One region of the Spirosoma endbachense genome, then DNA from elsewhere that is predicted to be linked to it. Evidence: riboswitches for the same ligand, from Rfam matches in the RefSeq annotation. Region 1 holds a riboswitch; the other holds the start of a gene.
The links. Region 1 has a riboswitch for S-adenosylmethionine ahead of metH (methionine synthase). Riboswitches for the same ligand answer to the same signal wherever they lie in the genome.
Positions count from the first base shown of each region.

Region 2: it holds a riboswitch for S-adenosylmethionine, as region 1 does, so the genes downstream of both, GJR95_RS21095 (homoserine O-acetyltransferase family protein) here and metH (methionine synthase) in region 1, are expected to answer to the same signal.

Region 1 covers NZ_CP045997.1:3,856,973-3,864,446, forward strand. Annotated here, with positions in the region: gene GJR95_RS15560 (hypothetical protein) at 1-576, opposite strand, end outside; gene GJR95_RS15565 (GNAT family N-acetyltransferase) at 722-1,669, opposite strand; gene GJR95_RS15570 (Ppx/GppA phosphatase family protein) at 2,300-3,187, opposite strand; SAM riboswitch class I at 3,354-3,469, shown strand; gene metH (methionine synthase) at 3,628-7,359, shown strand; gene GJR95_RS15580 (hypothetical protein) at 7,356-7,474, opposite strand, start outside.
Region 2 covers NZ_CP045997.1:5,227,444-5,234,917, reverse strand. Annotated here, with positions in the region: gene GJR95_RS21105 (polysaccharide deacetylase family protein) at 1-739, shown strand, start outside; gene GJR95_RS21100 (DUF721 domain-containing protein) at 820-1,146, opposite strand; SAM riboswitch class I at 1,336-1,454, shown strand; gene GJR95_RS21095 (homoserine O-acetyltransferase family protein) at 1,632-2,690, shown strand; gene GJR95_RS21090 (GDSL-type esterase/lipase family protein) at 2,892-3,500, shown strand; gene GJR95_RS21085 (esterase family protein) at 3,555-4,283, shown strand; gene GJR95_RS21080 (amine oxidase) at 4,638-5,834, opposite strand; gene GJR95_RS21075 (5'-methylthioadenosine/adenosylhomocysteine nucleosidase) at 5,988-6,824, opposite strand; gene GJR95_RS21070 (fibronectin type III domain-containing protein) at 7,062-7,474, shown strand, end outside.

The DNA.
Region 1 (7,474 bases):
GCGATTGATCATCAGCGTGAGCGCAGCGATAATAACGGTCTGGGCCTGAGGCATTCCCAATCCTTTTGAATAGAGCCAGTAGGTCAACCATTGGAAACCACTGACGACGGTATAATTGAAATAGACGACTCTGATCTGGGAGTTACCCCGCTCAATTTGCCCAAGTAAATAAGAACCTTTCGCAAAATGCGGCACGTATAGCGCCATTGGCCAGTTTACGTGTTCCAGAAATACCGATAAGGTTCGGCGGATATCGTCGCGGTCGGTGGTTTGTTCGGTAAAAACAAAATAATTAGGGTCTGAAATGACATAATTCTGCGGGCGAAGGCGGAGAAAGATATCGGCGTGGGCAAAATTATTGACGCAAACTACTTCTGTTTGTTGTATGAAGTCGAAATGCTCAGCCAGCGACTCATTCAATGAGGGGCCATTTCCCAATACGGAGCAGACAGGCAACTGCCGGATAGGTAACCGGGCCCTATGACGGCCACGAATCACAACTTTTACCAATGACAGAAGCGATTTGACGAATTCGCTCAGAAATTGACTTACAGAAATAAAACCAGCTTCAAGCATGCGGTCGGCACCAGACGGGAGCCACTTTTTTCGACAAAATAACGAAAAAAATGCCAGATCAGAAGGCCATATACATGGAATCCAGGATTAACCAGCTCCTGATTAATGCCTGCCTGTTAATCCTGGGTTTTTATGGAGAAAGGGGCTACAGTGTTTTCTCAAAGATAAGCTTTGGTGAAGACTGAGCACCGAGATTTTGCTTGAACCGTATAAGGCTGGGTTTTGGCCGACGATCGGCATCAAGTGAGACACCCAGATCGAGCAACTGAATGCCCTGTTGCTGGCAATACGTAAACAGCCCATCGATAAGCATAACCATTGGGCTAAACGATTGATAATCGGGGGCTGATACGGGCAGGAAATTATAGAGAATATCCTGCCGTACGTGAACCGCAACTGTTAGGGCGGCAAGTTTAGTACCGTCCTTTACAGTGAATACATCGAATTGATTGGAGAAATCGGTTAACAAACGTGTTAACCGTTCGGCACTTAAGCTTGGCTTATACCCTTTTTGAAGCCATATATGCTGTAAAAAGGTTACTACTTCATCAATATTGGGAGTTGCCCAATGGGAAAATTGGAAGCCAGCCTCTCTACATTTTCGTAATCGTCGGCGTTCAGATCCATCAATGTTCGCTTCAAAGGAATTTTCGGAAATAGGCAAAAAGAAATTCTGATCTTTTTTTAGCACGCTGAACCCTTGGTTGACTAATGTATCAGTCAGGCGTTCCGCTTGTTCAGGTGCGTAGCAATGTGGATAATTGACCAGACGCAGCGTAGAGGCACCCGCGAAACGAGCCGTCGCTTGAAGCGATCGAAGCAACTCATCTAATATCGTATCTGGCAGATTTTCTGCAAATTCGACGGACCCAAATGGTGCCGCTCCGGGGCTAATAGCTTCCTCATTACCAACAAAAAAGGCGCACCGGGCTTCAGACCGGCCAGTACGTTGATTAAGTGCCGTGAGTAAATGAAACATGCCCTTCTGCTGTCTTAAGTGTTCGCTTTCATTAAAGAAAAAGCCGGGCTGGCAGAACTCGGGAATGTCGGCAGTTTGCGGGTTTTGCTGGCGAATAATAATGTAATCTGTCATAGGCTCTTATAGCCCAATTGAAGTCTAGTAGATAAAATAAAGACTAATGTAGATAAAATTATTGACCTGCTTTAGATTTCTATGGCTGTAATTAAATTTAATTGAAACGAAGGTGACAAATAAAGGTTGGTTATAAAGTGATATCAGGTTGTAGTAGTACCATATTACACTGTTTTAATGTTAAGAATAGTAAAAAAACAGATTGGACATTTTCTCAAAATCTCAAATTTTTGTAGTCTTAATGGTGTTTCTTATATAACAATAGCCGAAATATTGTAATAGATATTGGCTTTGGTTATACTATTGCGGCTATAGGTAGCAAAAAGAAAATAATTGACAACAAGAATACCCTTTATAATTGGGTGACTTCGTAACTAGAACAAAGTCGAAACCAGTATACATTTGTTTTGGGCTGTGTCGATACGCAATTCATTGGTGGTTATGCAGAAAAGATTGTCACCCTGGTGAATGTCCTCTATGTATAGCTGTCAACCAAAATATGTACCGATTACTATTCGTACAATAAATAGTATTCGGCCCACCGATTGTAAGAGAGAATATGTCAAATTGAAAATCCCGGCGATCTTATTTCGCCGGGATTTTTTGTTAATGAGTCTACGGGCAACTTGTTTAGAGAACGTGTTTTTTCTTCCCGAGCTGGGCGTATACTAGTTGAATAATACCGTCTTTCAGGCCCAGGTCTGGAACAATAATCTTATCGGCTCCAGCCCATCTCATGACGGAAATATAAATCCCGGCGGCCGGTACGATCACATCAGCACGGTCGGCATTAAGGCGGAGTTTGTTGATGCGGTCTTCCTGGTCAAACCCAGCGATGTAATCACGAATCCGTTCTATTTCGGTAAGGGTGGTTTCTAATTCTGAGGTTTTAGACGCCAGGTTGAATAATTTACTGATGTTACCTCCGGTGCCGACAGCGATAATTTCTTTAGATGAATCGATATTATCCTCAACCCAGTCTTCAATTTTTCGCCAGGCACCTTTGGTTTCTTTGCCTTCCAGTAGCCGCACCGAGCCGATTTTGAACGACTTGGAATTGATTTTCTGACGATTTTCATAAAGGTTCAGTTCGGTGCTGCCACCGCCAACATCGATATGAAGAAACTGCCGTTCATCGAGTGCCTGAACAACCACATTATTGATGAGTTCAGCTTCCTTGCTCCCATCGATAATATTAATCTTAATGCCTGTTGATGCTTCGATACGTTTAGCGACATCATGCCCATTGGAGGATTCACGCATGGCCGATGTCGCGCAGGCCATATAATCTTCCACTTCATGCAATTCCATCAGCAGTTTGTAAACCTGCATTAGTTTGGTGGTTCGGGCTTCACTTTCAGGAGTAAGCTCGCCAAAATTAAATACATCGTGCCCCAGCCGAAGCGGGAAACGTACGTATTCGACACGCTTGAAGCTAACAACGTTGTCGTTATGTAACACCGTTGAGATCTGCAGACGAGCTGCATTGGAACCGATATCGATGGCTGCTAGTTTCATCAACTATAGTTAGGTAGTGACCAATTCGCCGGAGCGGGGAATGAGCGAACCAGTGAACGGGATTAGTCACAAACTAGTCGCCTGTTCATTAATTCGCTCATTCAAAAATTCGCCCAAAAGTAAGCTATTTTTGGGACTATGGGTAGAATATGTATCTTTGCATAAGTGCTTATCAAGAAAGACGGAGGGATTGGACCCAACGATGTCTTGGCAACCAGCCGCTTACTATACAAGTAGGAAAAGGTGCCGCATTCCACCCCAATTTTTGGGGACAGATAAGTTAGCGTTTCTGCTTCCTTCCCCTGTTTTGATAAGCCCCGGTTTTTACGCTATACTATTTTAAGGCCGCCATTGGCGTGCCTTTAACTCTATAAATTTTGTATCAATTGGAACTGATTACAGACCTTCTGAAACAAAGAATTCTCGTTCTCGATGGTGCCATGGGAACGATGATCCAGCGGTATAACCTGACTGAAGCCGATTATCGGGGTGAGCGCTTTAAAGACTATCCACACGATGTAAAGGGAAATAATGATTTGCTGTCGATCACGCAGCCGCAGATCATTCAGGAAATCCATAAACAATATCTGGAAGCAGGGGCCGACATTATCGAAACCAATACGTTCAGCGGTACATCCATTGCTATGGCGGATTACCACATGGAAGAGCTGGCCTATGAACTGAACTATGAATCAGCCCGCATAGCTAAGGAAGTAACGGAGGAATTAACCAAGCAAAATCCTGATAAACCACGCTTTGTTGCGGGAGCAATGGGGCCGACAAACCGTACTGCTTCCCTTTCGCCCGATGTAAATAATCCGGCATATCGGGCTGTTACGTTCGATGAACTGGTGAATGCCTACTATGAGCAGGTAAGCGGTTTAGTGGAAGGGGGCGCCGACTTGCTGTTGGTCGAAACGATCTTTGATACACTGAATGCCAAGGCGGCTATGTTCGCCATTGATAAGTATTTCAATTTAAACCCGCAGCAGCCTGTTCGCCCAATCATGATCTCCGGCACCATTACAGATGCCAGTGGCCGGACATTATCAGGTCAGACAACCGAAGCTTTTTTATATTCAGTTTCCCATTTGCCCTTGCTAAGTGTAGGGCTCAACTGTGCATTGGGGGCCGAATTGATGCGGCCATACATTCAGACGCTCTCGAAAGAGGCACCGTTCTTTACGTCGGCCTATCCGAACGCGGGTTTGCCCAACGAATTTGGCGAATACGACGAAACGCCGGATATGATGGCATTGCAAATCGAAGATTTCATTAAAAGTAGTTTTGTCAATATTGTTGGTGGTTGCTGCGGCTCTACACCCGACCACATTCGGGCCATTGCCGACGTAGCGGCCAAATATCCGCCACGGCAACTCCCGCAACCTGAGCCCTATCAGAAGTTGAGCGGACTTGAACCGCTCAAAATTACAGAGCAAACGAATTTCCTGAACGTTGGTGAACGAACCAACGTGACAGGTTCCAAGAAATTTGCCCGGCTTATTAAGGAAGGTAATTACGACGAAGCACTGAGCATTGCACGTGGTCAGGTTGAAGGCGGAGCGCAGGTGATCGACATTAATATGGATGAAGGCATGTTGGATTCGGCGGAAGCCATGAAGACTTTCCTGAACCTGATTGCTGCCGAGCCTGATATTGCCCGTGTACCCATCATGGTCGACTCATCGAAATGGGAGGTCATTGAGGCAGGGCTGAAATGCGTTCAGGGAAAAGCCATCGTAAACTCTATTTCGCTCAAAGAAGGCGAAGAAGCGTTCATTGAACGGGCCCAGTTAGTGAAGCGATACGGGGCGGCTGCGGTTGTGATGGCATTCGATGAAACCGGCCAGGCCGATTCGTACGAGCGTCGTATCGAAATCTGCGAACGAGCTTATCGAATTCTGGTCGATAAAGTTCATTTCGCCCCGCAAGACATTATTTTCGACCCCAATATCCTGACTGTTGCAACGGGTATTGAGGAGCACAATAACTACGCTGTTGACTTTATCAATGCTACGCGCTGGATTAAGCAAAACCTGCCGCTAGCTAAAGTAAGTGGGGGCGTATCGAATATTTCGTTCAGTTTTCGAGGCAACGATGTTGTGCGTGAAGCCATGCACTCGGCCTTTCTGTACCATGCAATTCGGGCAGGTATGGATATGGGTATTGTCAATGCCGGGCAATTAGAGGTTTATGACAATATTCCAAAAGACCTGCTGGAACGTTGCGAAGATGTATTGTTAAACCGTAGAGACGATGCAACAGAACGGTTAGTTGATTTCGCCGAAACCGTAAAAGCAAAGGGGAAAGCGATCATACAGGACGAAAGCTGGCGGCTCGAACATGTTAATGAGCGGCTCAAACATGCGCTTGTAAAAGGTATCACAGACTATATCGATCAGGATGTAGAGGAAGCACGTCAGCTAGTCGAGCGCCCTTTGCATGTCATTGAAGGTCCGCTGATGGATGGTATGAACGTTGTTGGCGATCTGTTTGGCGCGGGAAAAATGTTTCTGCCACAGGTTGTAAAGTCGGCACGGGTCATGAAAAAGGCCGTGGCTTATCTGACCCCATTTATTGAAGCCGAAAAATCGGGAGAAGGCTCATCATCGGCCGGAAAAATCCTGCTGGCAACCGTCAAGGGCGATGTTCACGACATTGGCAAAAACATTGTTGGGGTCGTATTGGGCTGTAATAATTACGAGATCATTGACCTTGGCGTGATGGTCCCAACGCAGAAAATTCTGGATGCTGCCCGCGAACATAAGGTTGATATTATCGGTCTGAGCGGATTGATTACGCCCTCCTTAGACGAGATGGTCGGAGTTGCCAAGGAAATGGAGCGTCAGGGATTCACCCTGCCCTTGCTGATCGGTGGAGCCACAACGTCACGTATTCATACAGCAGTTAAAGTTGATCCGCATTATTCGGGTCCGGTCATTCACGTACTCGATGCCAGCCGGAGCGTTCCGGTTGCCGGGCGGCTTGTGAGTGAAACCGATGCTACTCGCGAGCTGATTTTTACTCAAATTAAAGCGGAATATGCCAAACTCCGCGATGACCATGCCAAGCGTCAGAAGGAGAAAAATTTGCTGGGAATCGAAAAGGCGCGCGCTAATCGCACCGTAATTGATTGGCAGAATTTCGAGCCGACCAAACCAACTTTTCTGGGCAATCGCTATTTCGATGATTATTCGATTGCAGAACTAGCCAATTACATCGACTGGACGCCTTTTTTCCAGACCTGGCAATTACACGGTAAATATCCGGCCATTTTCGACGATGCAGTCGTTGGGAAAGAAGCGCGTCAGCTGTTCGACGATGCGAATCAACTCTTGCAGGAAATCATCGACAATAAGCTGCTGAAAGCCAAAGCTGTGGTTGGATTCTATCCAGCTAACTCGGCCGATGATGACGTATTGTTACACGATTTTGAAGAGAACGTACGCGATGTTCCCTGCGAACGTCATGGCTCACATCGACACATCGAATATAAAATCAGCAAAGCCCAGTCGCAGACGGCAGTGAGTTCGGCAGGGGAGTTGATATATGATACCAAAACGGTGCTTCACTTCCTGCGTCAACAGAATCAGAAAGCGCCAGGATTGCCAAACTTCTGCCTGTCTGACTTCATTGCTCCTTTAGAAAGCGGTCGGGAAGATTATATTGGCGGGTTTGCCGTTACGGCGGGAATTGGTATCGAAGCGTTGATCGACAAGTTTGAGCGCGACCATGACGACTATAACAGCATCATGGTGAAGGCGATTGCCGATCGGCTGGCTGAAGCATTTGCTGAACGGATGCACGAACGCGTACGAACAGAATTCTGGCCGTATGCCGTTGGTGAAAAATTGAGTAATGAGCAATTGGTCAAGGAAGCTTATCAGGGTATCCGTCCTGCTCCAGGCTACCCGGCCTGTCCTGACCATACCGAAAAGGGTAAGCTGTTTGATCTGCTGGACGCCAACAAAATTGATATTGAACTAACCGAAAGCTATGCTATGTATCCAGCGTCTTCGGTGAGTGGTTTTTATTTCTCACACCCCGAATCAAGGTATTTTGCTGTCGGCAAAATCAATAAAGACCAGATTCTGGATTATGCGCAACGGAAGAATATGCCCGTAGAAGAGATTGAACGCTGGCTGGCTCCGGTGTTGAGCTATGATGCTTAAATCCGCTTTTCGATTACAGGCTGAGTGAGCGGAATTTTGTGAGTAATCTCAGGTTTCGCTGTCCACTCAGGTAGTTTTTGCAACAAGTCGGTAAGGGTATCTGGTGCGGCTTCGA
Region 2 (7,474 bases), 1.4 Mb from region 1:
GGAGTTTGATACTGCGGTTGAGTTCGGTCACAACATTCCACTGAGTGAGCAAGTGGCCGTTTCAACGCGGGGTCTGCGTTTGCTGGCCGAACGCTTTGATGCAGTTGAGGCTCGTACCACGCTTTTCACTACGGCTAATTATGCCCTTCATGAACCCGAATTAGTCTGTCAGCTAGCTGGTAAGCACGAAATTGCGTCCCACGGCTATTTCCACACGACTTTCGAACCTGCTGATTTACTGACATCCAGATTAACGCTGGAGAAATTACTTAATCGTCCGGTAACCGGCTTCCGGCGCGCGCGCATGGGTTTTGTCGACCCCAACGATGTTGAACAGGCAGGCTATCAGTATAATTCATCATTGCATCCGACCTGGCTCCCTGGTCGCTATAATCACTGGGGCGAACCACGGCATCCATTCCGGGAAGCAGGTGTCTGGCAAATCCCGGCATCCGTTACGCCTACCCTACGGTTGCCGCTTTTCTGGCTAAGTCTAAAAAACTTTCCGTTTGCTTATTATAAACAACTATGCAGGCAAACGCTTCGAGCTGATGGCTTTCTGAATTTATACGTTCACCCCTGGGAGTTTACGGACCTGTCGGGCTATGAAAAGATCCCGGCTTATGTTCGGCGTCATTCCCGGGAGGAATTACTTGACCGGGTTGAGGCACTACTTCGCTATTTAAAGCCACAAGGCGAGTTTAGCACAATGCACGAATTTGCCAGCTCCTTATCGTAAGAAGTCTGCCAGGATTTTTTAAAACCGAAAAAGGCATTACTGACCAGTAATGCCTTTTTCGGTTTTAAAATCTAACTTATTCAGATAAATACCACGTCATCGATAACATCGGTACCCATGTCTTTATTAACAAGTTGAATTAGTTTCTGCTTGGCATTGACGAGTTCGTTACGCAGGGGAGCCGAAGCGATCTCGATATGTAATTTTCGGTCCCTAACGTAGAGACGGTTTGTTCGCGATGCAATCGTTGGCCCCATCATACGTCCCCAAAAGGCTTCGAGGTACGTTTCGTTGAAGCGAGTCTGAAGTTGATACGCTTTCAGCAACTGCCCGATTGCATCCTTCACAGTTGTAGTTCCGGCTACTCGGGTAGCATTCTCACGGTTGTAACGGTAGGATTGATTCATTGGGGGGGTGTCTTCGCCACAAAAGTAAATATCCGCCCGATTAAATAAACCTTACTCGACAACGAAGTCAAAAAAAATAAGGCAACGGTCAGAAAATAGAGTCTGTGTTTGGATTGGCGCGCTTTGGCTAGTATACTTGCGGTATCAAGTCAATTGCCAGACGTCAATCATTTCATACCGACGTCAATTGATTTATAAAGAAGCGAGGAGAGATCAGGCTCTGTGAATCGCTGGCAACCTACCACATGGCAAGGTGCTAACTCCTGCCTAAAGCAACCGCAAAAGCGGACGGTTAGGGACTATAAATCGTTTATTCACATGCGCTACAAACGGCACTGTATGCCCTACGAGGCCTACTAAGCATCACTCACCTCATCGCACCGCTAACCGGGAGTGGTTTTGTGCGGTTCCATATGTTTATGGTTTTCAGCGTAGTTATGCCTCCATAATTCCTGAAAACGTTAGGGCAGAAAACGCATTATCCATTGGACATCCATTATTTTAACTATAAATATTCGTTCCCGCTTGAGTCGGGAGAAAGCTTACCGGGTTTTCGGTTAGCTTACACGACACGCGGTACATTGAACAGCGATGGATCTAACGTTGTCTGGATTTGTCATGCTTTGACTGGTAATGCCGACCCCGGCGACTGGTGGAATGGCATGGTAGGGCCAGGCAAATATTTTAATCCCGATACCGACTTCATCGTCTGTGCCAATATTCTCGGTTCCTGTTATGGCTCGACCGGGCCGCTCTCAGTCAATACAACTACAGGGAAACCCTTCTACCATGATTTCCCGACAATTACAATCCGCGATATGGTTGAAGCGCTGGACTTGTTACGGCAGGAGCTGGGTATCGATAAAATTCATACCTGTATTGGTGGATCTGTTGGCGGAGAACAAGCCGTTGAATGGGCAATTCTGCGCCCGAATCTAATCGAAAATCTGGTTCTGATTGCTGTCAGCGCGGTAGCATCGCCCTGGTGTATTGCCTTCAATGAAGCGCAGCGTATGGCTATTGAAGCCGACCCTACCTGGATCGAACAACGCGACGATGCAGGCATGTCGGGGATGAGGGCCGCTCGGGCTATGGCCATGATTTCTTATCGTAACTACGATACATATGGCTTTACGCAGGCTCTCGATAACAATGAACAACTCGATGGCTACAAAGCGGCTGGCTATCAACGCTATCAGGGAGAAAAAATAGCCGATCGATTTAATGCCTTTACGTACTGGACACTGTCGAAAGTAATGGATTCGCACAATGTCGGCCGAAACCGAGGTAGCATTCTGAACGCACTCAACCAGATAAAAGCTCGCGCTCTGGTAGTTGGTATTCGTTCCGATTTGCTGTTTCCAACAGCCGAACAGCAGTTTTTGGCCCGGCATATTCCGAATGCCGTCTACGAAGAGATTGATTCCCTATATGGCCACGACGGCTTTCTGATCGAATTCCGGCCATTGGGCAGCATTCTCCGGAAATGGATGGCTTCAGCCGCATCTGATTCAAACAAAATGGCCGAAACAGTAAAAAAGTAACGCATTATTCCTTCATTAGCATGAAGCTTTCTTCAACGAGCGGGTAGCATCACTGAAAAAAATTATTCTATAATGCCTAAAGGGTTCATAAAGATTAGACAACACATTTGTCAGCTTATGAGTTAACCCATTCTGGTGCAGTAATCTACCCATGCGGGTTGTAAGAAGCCATTAGGCAACCCTTAATCATACAATAACCAGATGGTCTGGTACGAAGACGACGTTCGGCAACTCGAAGCCAAAATTAAGTTAGCTCATCCCGCATCCGATCGGGTTGTTTTTTATGGTAGTTCATCGATTCGGCTTTGGTCGACGCTGGCTCAGGATTTTCCGCAACTCGATACGCTTAATTTAGGATTTGGCGGTTCAACATTGGCGGCCTGTGCCTGGTTTTTTGATCGGCTGGTCGTTCCGGCAAATCCTAAATCCATTGTATTTTACGCAGGTGACAACGATCTGGGCGACGGTCGGCATCCTGAGGAAGTTTACCTGTTTTTTTGCGCGCTTGTCGAAAAAATGCGCCGGGAGCTACCCGATGTACCGCTGTTTTTTCTAACGATCAAACTTAGTCCGGCACGCTGGGGAATTGGCGATAATATTCGCCTGACAAACAAACTCATTACCGACGAAGTGGCTAAAAACCCTGCTTTTCGAACCATCGACATGACTTCGCCCTTATTGGCTAGCGATGGTCGGCCACGTCGCGATTTTTTTGAAGGAGATGGACTTCATCTTAACCCGGCTGGTTATCAGGTATGGAAACGGATCTTACAGGAATCGCAGATTTTTAATAATTTGTTTACCTACTAAGTTAGCCTGATTTGCCCTCTCTGATGCAATTTCACCCAATCTATCACCTTCCTTATGCATCGTGAGTATCATAAATGGTTCAGTCCAAATCTGAATCGTGACATGGAGTTGCTTGTCTTCGGCCATTCGGGGGCTCGTGTACTTGTCTTTCCGACCCGACGAGGTCGTTTTTATGAGTATGAAGAACTGGGGCTTGTAAATGCCCTGGCCGACCGGCTTGAAAATGGCTGGCTCCAGCTTTTTTGTGTTGATAGCGTTGATCGGGAAAGTATTTATAACCGCTATATTCCTCCACCAGAACGTATTAAGCGGCATGGGCAATATGAGGAGTATATTCTGAATGAAGTTCTGCCGTTTTCGCGTCTGAAAAATCCGCAGCCCTTCATGATTTCGCACGGATGCAGTTTGGGAGCCTATCATGCGGCAAACATTGCCTTTCGTCATCCGCAATGGTTTGGCAAATTAGTGGCACTCAGTGGCCGATACGATTTATCGGCTCCGGTAGCTGAGTTCAGGGGGTTATTCGATAATTATTACGATGAGGATATTTATTTCCATAACCCCAATCATTTCCTCCCGAATTTGGGCGATGGTATTGTCCTCGACGAATTGCGACGAATGCAGATTGTGATGACTGTGGGAGCTGCCGACCCGTTTCTGAACAGTAATCTGGCCTTAAGCGAAACCCTTGGGCTAAAAAACGTATCGCACGAATTCTACATCTGGGATGGGCGGGCTCATCAGGCCGACGACTGGTACAAAATGGTGCAGATATACCTCTAGTCGTTATTCTGACGAGGGCAATTTAGCAGCCAGATCCAGGTATGGCTCCAGTTAATGATGCACAAAAATCGTTTTTTTGTTGTCATAAGTTTCTAGCCAAACCGTGTTGTGGATGCCAGAATACATACAGGCAACGTTAGAAGTTTTTCCATAAAATACAGGGAAGAAGAGGGTAAACAGTTCTCATTAACAGCTAATTAGTTGTTGATGAGAACTGTTTACCCTCTATATATCATTTTGCCGATTCCACCCGTAAGCGTGCCAGTAGCCTTGTATCGTGCTTTAGCTGTAATTTGTTTCGCTCAGCGTTTTTACAAATGTACTTTTGGCAATTTAGCCTTAATAGTTAACTATCTATTCTACAGGCCATTGCTGCGGCTCCAGGAGACTATTCCCGACAATGCGCTGGGCATTTAACAACGCATTGGCATACGGCTCATACAACACGCGCCCCGGTGGATCGACCGATAGATCAGCATCCCATAATCCGGAATGATGCCAGCGATCCAGATGGTCCCAGTCGGGCCGGTCAATGATCGGATACAAACAAACACCCCAAAGCGGTACACCTGCTTCGATCACGGCGGCACATTCACGACCAATCATGTTAATCCAACCGGGCCGGTCAATTCCAGGATGGCTGGTTTCGGTCAGAGCAATGGGTTTATTGTATCGATGGTGTGCTTTTAGAAGTAATCGCCGTAGAGGCACCCAGCGTGGATCAGGAATGGCATCAGCCCAACCCAAAAACGTACTGGTTTTGTTGATCCACTGGTTATTGTAGTAATAATTAAACCCTAGAATATCGAGGTATTCGGGCGAACCACCCAACTCTGGACGAATAGCCCCGGCTAATATATCTACTGACTGAAACTGGTTTTCGTCGGCAATGGCAGCGTCTATAATTTCCTGTTCGGTAGCGTTCATCGGTGGCACCATCTGTACCAATGGTTCAGTCGTCAGAATGCGAATTGATGGATCTATTTCACGCATAGCGGCAACGCCTTCAATGTAGGCTCTCATTAGCCCAACTTTCACTTCCCAACCCTGTTTGGTGCAATAAGGCGATGTACCACGCACATCGCCCCCTAACCAGGAAATAAAACTGACTTCATTGATGGGGGTTACAATTAGTTCATCGTCGGGATACAGATCGCGATAGAAATGGACAAAGGCCCGACAAAGTGCGGCAAAACGGCGGGCAAACATCGGGTGTAGGGGCGTCAAATCGTCGGGATAACCAAAATGGCACAAATCCCAAACTTGCTGAATGCCCTGCCGATGCCCTTCGGCCAACAGTTGTTCAACCACATGCCAGTCGTACTGATAAGCGGTTTTCTCGACCTGACTCCAGCGAATACCCTCCCGAACCGTGCGAATGGCAAACGAATCAAGGTGTTTATAATCGTCGCTTAAGCGTTGTAAATGTCCCGTTAGGGGTAGAAAATCCACCCGATTACCAAAGCAATTGAGTTGATCTGTGCATTCATAACCTGCCCACCAGAATGACTGAAAGGGGTTCTTCGTTAAGAATGTACGTTTGCTGATCATAATTTCGGGTTAAATGTGTATAGTTATCCAATATGACTAAAAAAAACATCGGTCAGCTTATATCCTGGGCTTTTCTGAGGGAAGGGGCTATAAATTGCCAACTATGATTCATCGATGCCGATCGGTCCGTTGTCAGCGATTTGCCGTAAATCCTCATAATGCCTGAACGATAGCGATGACCAACTTGGCCGAGTTTCGGGCAGCCGTGGGATAAAACTTGTCGTAGGCAATGTGCGCTTCGGCATCGGCACGATCGCTCAGGCTACGAATAATCAGGTGCGGCACCTTTACCTGATAACAGACCTGCGCAATAGCCGCTCCTTCCATTTCAGTAGCATCTGCGCCAAATTCAGCCCGTAAGCTGCTTACTTTTACCGACGATGCAACAAACACGTCTCCTGTTACAACCGTACCGGTCATAACTTTCACCGGCCGATCAGAAACGCCACCAGATGCTAATGGAATTCCTTCCAGCGTAAGACTTGTGACTACTTTTTCAGCTAATCGCATCAACGACGAATCAGCGGGGAAATAAACCGGATTAAACTGTTTCGTGATAACGTTTCGAGTTTGCCGTGTCGGTGTATTTTTATCGGTGATCGAACCATAGTCGTGGTGGGCGGTCCGGCCAGCAATGACAATGTCACCAGGTTGTAAATCGGGGTTTGTGCCACCCGCAATACCAGTGAACAGTACGCGTTCTGGGCGAAAATGGTCGAGCAAAAGAGCCGTGGTCATGGCTGCATTGACCTTGCCGATACCTGTTTCGGCCACAACGACTTTGTGTTTGCCAATGCGCCCGGTGGTGAATGTCACTCCGTCGACGACAACAGTTTTGGGCTTTTTCAGCGTCTGTTTAACTAACTCAACTTCAGCCCCGAATGCGCCTAACAAGCCTGTAATGGAGCGAGGTTTGTAGTGCTGAGCAATGGTAGTTTGTGAAAGAAGCAGCAGAACGAGTAAGTGTTTTTTTACGAGTTTATTATTCATACGGTTGTATTAAGCAATCACAAGGTACAGCCTTTTGCCGAGAGGAGGAGAATATGCCAATTTACCGTTTTACTCTCTGATTAACTGCATCTCGTAGTCACAATCGACATTTTTCGTACACTCATGGACTCATTACATACCGGATAAAAATTATTGGGGTAAACTGTTGGTTATAAAAAACTTAAATAAGAAATTTAGATAACTTGTATTAATAAAATATCATTTTTTACAAATAAAATGACAAAATATGCCGCTTTTTTACTAATCGTTGGGCTTTTAGGACTACTTACCGGAAAAACAAGCTGGGCTCAAACCGGCCCAATTTCTAATTCAACTCTTTGTGGTACAGTAGACCTCACCCCCGCACAGGCCCTATCGCTTGTCCAGCAAGCCAATCTGGCACTACAAGAAAAGAGAGCTTCCGGAGCTGTATTTACGAATATAACGTATATTCCCATTCGCCCCCATATTGTTCGCCGGAGTGATGGCAGTGGTGGTCTGAGTCTTGCTAATCTGAATCGGATGATGGCGGCTACGAATAGCTATTATTTGCTCAATGGCTTTGGCATCCAGTTTTACTTTGCCGGTACTACACCCGATTACATCGATAACGATGGCCTATTCAACAGTTTTCCGTATCCGGAAGGGTC